DNA from 3 places in the Streptomyces seoulensis genome. Region 3 is predicted to be linked to each of the others. Evidence: riboswitches for the same ligand, from Rfam matches in the RefSeq annotation. Region 3 holds a riboswitch; each other region holds the start of a gene.
The links. Region 3 has a riboswitch for cyclic di-AMP ahead of HEK131_RS03195 (transglycosylase family protein). Riboswitches for the same ligand answer to the same signal wherever they lie in the genome.

Region 1 (2,177 bases), 5.5 Mb from region 3:
TGGCGCCGAAGCGACAGGACACGGCGACCAGGGAGCCGGTCTTGCCGGAGAGGACGTCGAGGTAGTGCTCGACCGGGTCGCGGCCGTCCTGGGGACCCGCGGTCTCCAGTATCTGGCCGGTGACGAGGCGCTCGAAGGCGAGGGCCTGCACGCGGACGGCCTCGGGGCCGAGATCGGCGAGTATCTGCGTGGCACGGGCGAAGAGGAAGTCACCGGTGAGCACGGCGACGGAGTTGCCCCAGCGGGTGTTGGCGCTGTCCACGCCGCGCCGCACGGCCGCCTCGTCCATGACGTCGTCGTGGTAGAGCGTGGCCAGGTGGGTCAGCTCGACGACGACGGCCGAGGGCACGATGCGCGGGGCGTGCCGGTCGCCGAACTGGGCGGACAGCAGCACGAGCAGCGGACGGAACCGCTTGCCGCCGGCCCGCACCAGGTGCTGGGCGGACCCGGTGATGAAGGGGACCTCGCTCTTGGTGGCCTCTAGCAGGCCCGCCTCGACAGCCGTCAGTCCGGCCTGGACATCGGCTTCCAGTGCCTGGTCCCGCACGCTCAGCCCGAACGGCCCGACGACGGTCACGAGGTTCTCCTGTCTGCTGGTGTCTGCTGGCGACTTCACGGCTTGTCGATAGGTCGCTGCCATCAGTCAAGTCAGCGTATCCGGTCCTCTTTGGATCACCGATCGCACCCACCGGTCCAGCTCATGAGGTATCGGTTTTCGTCCGGCATGTGCCGGATGGGTGGACAAGAACCGATATGGGGGGAGTCGGTCGGACGGTCCGGCACTCGGGGAGTCACACCGAGCCAACGAACGGGAGCGTCCCAGAGGTTCCGCCCCAGGGGGACCGACACTCCCTAATACCCACAGACGGCTCAAATCCACATAATCCCCCATGTCTGATTTTGCGTATTTTGCGATTCCGTGAGTTGGCTCACGCGGACCGTCACCTCGCGCCTACCCGCGCAAACCCCCCTCTCACCCCCTTCTTACCGTGCCCGGTAAGGAAGTTGAGGATTGGCGACCGCAAAGGATCAAGTAGGCCAATTGGGACAGAGCAAGGTCAACTAGGTCTTTGGGTGAATCAAGTACTTGTTCCGGACATGTGCGGTCGCATACGTTCCCGCCCTGTCAGGCGAACGCCGAATCCTGCCGCGCCTGGCACACCCATTCACGAACTCATTCGTACGGCAGGAGCGGGGGACCCAGGTAAGCCGCCGGACCGGCCGACACATGTCGCGCCGGAACGGCTCGGGGTGAAGCCATTTCGTCCCCGGTGTCCGACGGGCACCGGGGACGACGCGGCCGGGCACCTCCCCGCCCGAACCCGACAGCTCACCTCGCAGGCGACGGAGAGGAACTTCGACATGTCTGCTGTTGCTCAGCCGCGCCGTGCCCGCACCAAGCGCATCGTCCGCACGCTCGCCGTCGCCGGTACCGGTGCCGCGATGTTCGCGCTCCCCCTCATCGGCGCCACCAGCGCCTCCGCCGCCCCGGCCGCCAAGACCGCCACCACCACGGTGTACCCGAACAACCTCGACGGCTGGATCCGCCAGTCCCTGGCGATCATGGCCGAGAAGGGCATCCCGGGCACCTACAACGGCATCCACCGCAACATCATGCGGGAGTCCTCGGGCAACCCGCTGGCCATCAACAACTGGGACATCAACGCCATCAACGGCACCCCGTCCAAGGGCCTGCTCCAGGTGATCGACCCCACGTTCAACACGTACCACGTGGCCGGCACCTCGCTCGACCCGTACAACCCGGTCGCCAACATCACCGCGGCCTGCAACTACGCCGCCCACCGCTACGGCTCGATCGACAACGTCAACGGCCCGTACTAGGCGGCCCGGCCCACCCGGCCAGATCCGCACCGCGCCCCCGTCACACGCCTCACGCGTGCGGCGGGGGCCGTCGCCGTCACAGGGCGAACAGGCGCTCCAGCACGACGGCCACCCCGTCGTCCTCGTTGGAGAGGGTGACCTCGTCGGCCACCGCCTTCAGCTCGGGATGGGCGTCGGCCATGGCGACGCCGTGGGCCGCCCACCGGAACATCGGGATGTCGTTCGGCATGTCGCCGAAGGCGACCGTGTCCGCGCGGCCCAGGCCCAGGTGCTCGGCGGCCAGCGCCAGACCGGTCGCCTTGGTGATCCCGCACGGCTGGAGCTCGACCGTGCCG
Region 2 (2,177 bases), 1.8 Mb from region 3:
CGGGACCGTCCCCGAACCCTCCGCCCCGCGTCGCCGCGCGGCCCGTGGAAGGCCGGCGGGCGGGCCCGTGGGAAAGGGACGACGTCGCCATGGCAGACCACCTGGAAGCATCCGTCACGCTGCCGAGCGATCCCGCCTCGGTCTCCACGGCCCGGTCCTATGTGGTGGGCACCCTGGCCGGCTGGGGGCTGCCCTCGGACGACGAGGTGACCGACACCGTCCGCCTCATCGTCTCCGAACTCGCCACCAACGCCGTCCAGCACACCCTGGGCCAGTCGCCCACCTTCACCGTGGACGTCGTGCTGGCCAGGGACGAGCTGCTGCTCATCGGCGTGACGGACAGCCATCCGAGGCTGCCCAAGAGACTTCCGGCCGCCGTCGCCCAGGACAACGGGCGCGGCATGGCCATCATCCGCTGTCTCACCGTCGAGTGCGGCGGCAAGCTCCGCGTCCGTCCGACCCGCGAGGGCGGCAAGACGGTCTTCGTCGAGCTGCCCTGGAGCGTCCCGAGCCAGCCGCGGGCCACCGCGGCCCGGCCGGAGCCCTCCCCGGCCCGCTGAGCCGCCCGGGGGCCTTGGGAGGCCCGCCGGGGCCAGGAGCGGCTCCAGGGGCCTGTACGCCCGTGGGGAACCGCTCCCGCCGCGCTCCGTGGGTCAGTTCACCCGGCCGTACCAGACGCTCTTGGTCCAGATCTTCTGCAGCCTCACCACGTCCCCGGTCTTGGGCGCGTGCCAGATCTTGCCCTTACCGGCGTAGATGCCGACGTGGTAGACGCTGGAACCCGAGTGGAAGAACACCAGGTCACCGGCCTTGCGGCGGCCTGAGGAAATGTGGTGCGTCTTGTTGTACTGCTGTGCGGCCGTACGCGGCAGGGACTTGCCCGCCTTCTTGAACGAGTACAGCGTCAGGCCCGAGCAGTCGAACCTGCGGGGACCGGTGGCCCCGTAGCGGTACGGTGCGCCCTTCTTGGAAGCCGCGACGTTCAGTGCCTTCGTCGCGGTGGTCGCGGCGGAGGCGTCGGTGGCCAGTCCCGGCACCACGATGGAGCCGCCGACCGCGGCCAGGGTGAGAGCCGAGGCCGTACCGGCCCGGGCCATCAGCGACGGGACACGATTGAGCGCAGTCATGCGCAACCCTTCGTCAGCCGCCTGTGAAGGATGACCTGTCGGATTCGGGCTGGCGAAGTTGCCCGGCCGTGTCACCACGGCTTCACCCCAAGGGCTGCTCGGCACGACTGCCCGCTGTTGGCGGACATCCGTCCCGGCGACCCGTCTTGCTCGGGTCCTCCACTCCTGCCGATGCACTTCTGTCGACCGGGCATCCGGGCGGCGGCAGGACTCGGCGTCCGCCCGGACCGCCCCGCCGCTGCGGCGGGGGCTTGTCGTCAGACAGGGATCTTGGCCCACTCCTGTCCGAAAATCCCAATGGAACCGGTGGTTTGTGGCGTTACTCACCACTCACCCGTTCGGGTGGACAGTGGCGTTTTCGAGCCCCCGTCAGTTCCCCGCCGTAGGCCCGGACCTGGGGTTCGTCAGCCGCGCGGCGGCCCGTGGGGCGCGCCGCGCGCAACTCGGCGAGCACGGAAACGGGCGCGGAGATACACCGGTCGGCGGTACCACGTTCGGCCCGTTTCGGCTCGGCGGGCGGTATGTGGGGGGCCGCCCGGCCGGAGGCGGTGTCCGGGTCAGCCGACACCATCGGGCGGGAGCGCGACGCGCGCGGTCCGGCGCTCCCCGTCCAGCACCCGCAGCGCGTGTGCCAGCGTGCCCCCGTGCAGCTCCGTCTCGCCCCGCCCGTGCATCAGCGCGAGCGCGTCACGGAGTGCGGCCGCCGTGCGCGCCAGCGCCTGCGCCGCCCTGAGTGCCCGGTACGTGTCTCCGTGCCGGGCCGGGTTGATCCGGCCCAGCAGGTCTGCCGCCTCCAGGTAACGGTCTATCAGCTCGCCCTCGGCGCGGGTCAGCGCGGGCAGTGGTGGCAGCTCCGGCAGCACGGCCCGCTCACCGGGCGCCGGGCAGGCTCTTGCGGTCGCCCACGATCCCGTCCACCAGGCCGTGCTCCAGGGCGCCGGCGGCGTCAAGCACCCGCTCGCGCTCCAGGTCGGCATGGACGGTGGCGGCGTCCCGCCCGGTGTGCCGGACGAACATCTCCTCCATCAGATCCCGCGCCCGCACCAGCTC
Region 3 (2,177 bases):
ACGTCGATGGACGGCACGAGCATCTCCTTCGTGGATGTGACGCTGAGAGTGCGGGGCGTCTGCCGGATGGCATGCCCTGCGTCTAGAGCCTAACCGTCCCCGGGGCGTCGGCCGTCGACCGACCGCCTCGTGAACGGGGTGGGACAGGGAGACCGTACCCATTGTTCCCGCCCGGAACAAAGGGGTTCGGGGCATCGGTACGGCCGAGGGAGGACGCGCACCGCCCCGGCGCGCGGGGGGAACGCGCACCGGGGCGGGGGTCCGTGGCGGACCGGAGGCTCGCGGAGCCGGACGGGTCGGGGGCCGGCCCCGGGAGCGGGTCGCGGTTACTTCAGGTGCAGCATCTGGCCGGGGTAGATGAAGTCGGCCTTCTCGACGATGTCCTTGTTCAGGTCGAACAGCTTCTTCCAGCCGCCCTCGACCTTGTGCTCGGTGGCGATGGAGCTGAGCGTGTCGCCCTTGACGACCTTGTACTCGCCGTCACCCTTCTTGGCCTTGCCGCCGGTCGGGGTGGTGACGGTCTTGCTCGCGTCCGGACGCTCGGTGGAGCGGGAGGCGGCCTGGTCGTCGGCGGTGCGGTCGGAGGTGTCGGCCGCGGCCTTGTCCTCCGTCTTGGTGTCCGTGGAGGGGGCCGGGGCGGCGGAGCCGCTGTACGGCGTGCTGGACAGGCCCGTGCCGCAGACCGGCCAGGCACCCTTACCCTGGGCGGCGAGCACCTTCTCGGCGACGGTGATCTGCTGTTCCTTGCTCGCCTTGTCGGCGGTGCCGGCGTACTGCGTGCCGCCGTACGCGGCCCAGGTGGAGGCGGAGAACTGCAGACCGCCGTAGTACCCGTTGCCGGTGTTGATGGACCAGTTGCCGCCCGACTCGCACTGCGCGACGGCGTCCCACTCGGAGCCGGTGGCGGCGGAGGCGCTGCCCGACGCCATCACCGGGCCCGCGACGGCCGCGCCGGCGACACCGGCGAGCGCGAGGACACGGACGGTCTTGGACGGGCGACGGTACTTGCCCTTGCTGGAAAACAGCATGGATCGATCCCCTCACCGACGCCTGCGAGGTGAGCTGTCGGGTTCGGGCCGGTTGAGTGCCCGGCCACCCCTCCCCCGTCACTGCGGAAAAGGCGTGGCTCCACCCCAAGCCCGCACCGGCGTCAATCACCGGTCCGGGCACTTACCTTGGGTCCCCCGCTCCTGCCTACGGCGCTTGACGCGACGGTTGTCCCCGAGGGCCGCTGGCAGGATTCGGCGTTGCGGCCACGGGGGCTCGTGGTGACGAGCGGTCCCGACCGTAGACACGCGCCGAGGCGAATTTCAAAGACGATCAAGGCTTCTGAGAGTCATCCCACACTTTCGCCAATTGGGACATATAAGAGGATAGTGGGCGTCAGATTCCCCTATTCCGCGTCCGTTTCGCCCGGCACCTTCAGGGTCTGCCCCGGGTCGAGATGGTTCGGGTCGGAGCCGATGGCATGCTTGTTCGCGGAGTAGAGCGCTTCCCACCCGCCGTCCACGTCGAGGGAGTCGGCGATGGAGCCGAGCGTGTCACCGTCGCGGACGATGTAGCCGCCCGGAGAGGCGGTGGCGTGGCGGCCCGTCCCGGCCGCGTGCTGACCGCCCGTCACGGCCTCGTCGGCGCTGCCGCCGCGATGACGGCCGCCGCCGCCGAGGTCGCCGGTGTCGACCAGGCTCCAGGAGCCGCCGTCCTCCCACGAGTCGTCGGAGTCCTTGGCGGCGGGAGCACTGGAGGCCGAACCGCCGCCCGCGTAGCCGCCGTCGGAGGCCGCGGGCGCGGACCCGCCGGAGCGGGAGGTGTCGGTGTCCTTGCCGGAGTGGCCGGAACCGGCCTTCTCACCGGCGTCCGCGGACGGCTTGCCGGTCTCCTTCGAGGAGGAGTCGGACGAGGGGGACGAATCCGCCGTTCCGGACGAGTCGGAATCATCGGGCGAAGCGCTCGCGTCGGGAGCCTCGCTCGGCTTGTCGTCACCGGTGTCGGAGCCGCCCTTGTCCGCGGACGGGGACTCGCTCACACCCGTGTCGACGTCCACCGAGCCGGAGTCGGAGGTCAGCCCGGCGAGCAGGGCGCAGGTGGCCCAGTGGGTGGTGCCCTGGTCGGCCAGGATCTTCTCGGCCACCGAGATCTGCTGCGAACGGCTGGCCTGGTCGGCGCTGCCCGCGTAC

Region 1: it holds a riboswitch for cyclic di-AMP, as region 3 does, so the genes downstream of both, HEK131_RS28235 (transglycosylase SLT domain-containing protein) here and HEK131_RS03195 (transglycosylase family protein) in region 3, are expected to answer to the same signal.
Region 2: it holds a riboswitch for cyclic di-AMP, as region 3 does, so the genes downstream of both, HEK131_RS11730 (C40 family peptidase) here and HEK131_RS03195 (transglycosylase family protein) in region 3, are expected to answer to the same signal.

What each region holds. Positions count from the first base shown of each region.
Region 1 is NZ_AP025667.1:6,137,961-6,140,137, forward strand. Features, by position in the region: gene HEK131_RS28230 (polyprenyl synthetase family protein) at 1-577, opposite strand, end outside; cyclic di-AMP (ydaO/yuaA leader) riboswitch at 1,164-1,357, shown strand; gene HEK131_RS28235 (transglycosylase SLT domain-containing protein) at 1,363-1,842, shown strand; gene HEK131_RS28240 (HAD family hydrolase) at 1,919-2,177, opposite strand, start outside.
Region 2 is NZ_AP025667.1:2,514,751-2,516,927, forward strand. Features, by position in the region: gene HEK131_RS11725 (ATP-binding protein) at 90-560, shown strand; gene HEK131_RS11730 (C40 family peptidase) at 654-1,127, opposite strand; cyclic di-AMP (ydaO/yuaA leader) riboswitch at 1,131-1,260, opposite strand; gene HEK131_RS11735 (hypothetical protein) at 1,685-1,990, opposite strand; gene HEK131_RS11740 (ATP-dependent Clp protease proteolytic subunit) at 1,998-2,177, opposite strand, start outside.
Region 3 is NZ_AP025667.1:674,759-676,935, reverse strand. Features, by position in the region: gene eno (phosphopyruvate hydratase) at 1-17, opposite strand, end outside; gene HEK131_RS03195 (transglycosylase family protein) at 327-1,028, opposite strand; cyclic di-AMP (ydaO/yuaA leader) riboswitch at 1,033-1,212, opposite strand; gene HEK131_RS03190 (transglycosylase family protein) at 1,394-2,177, opposite strand, start outside.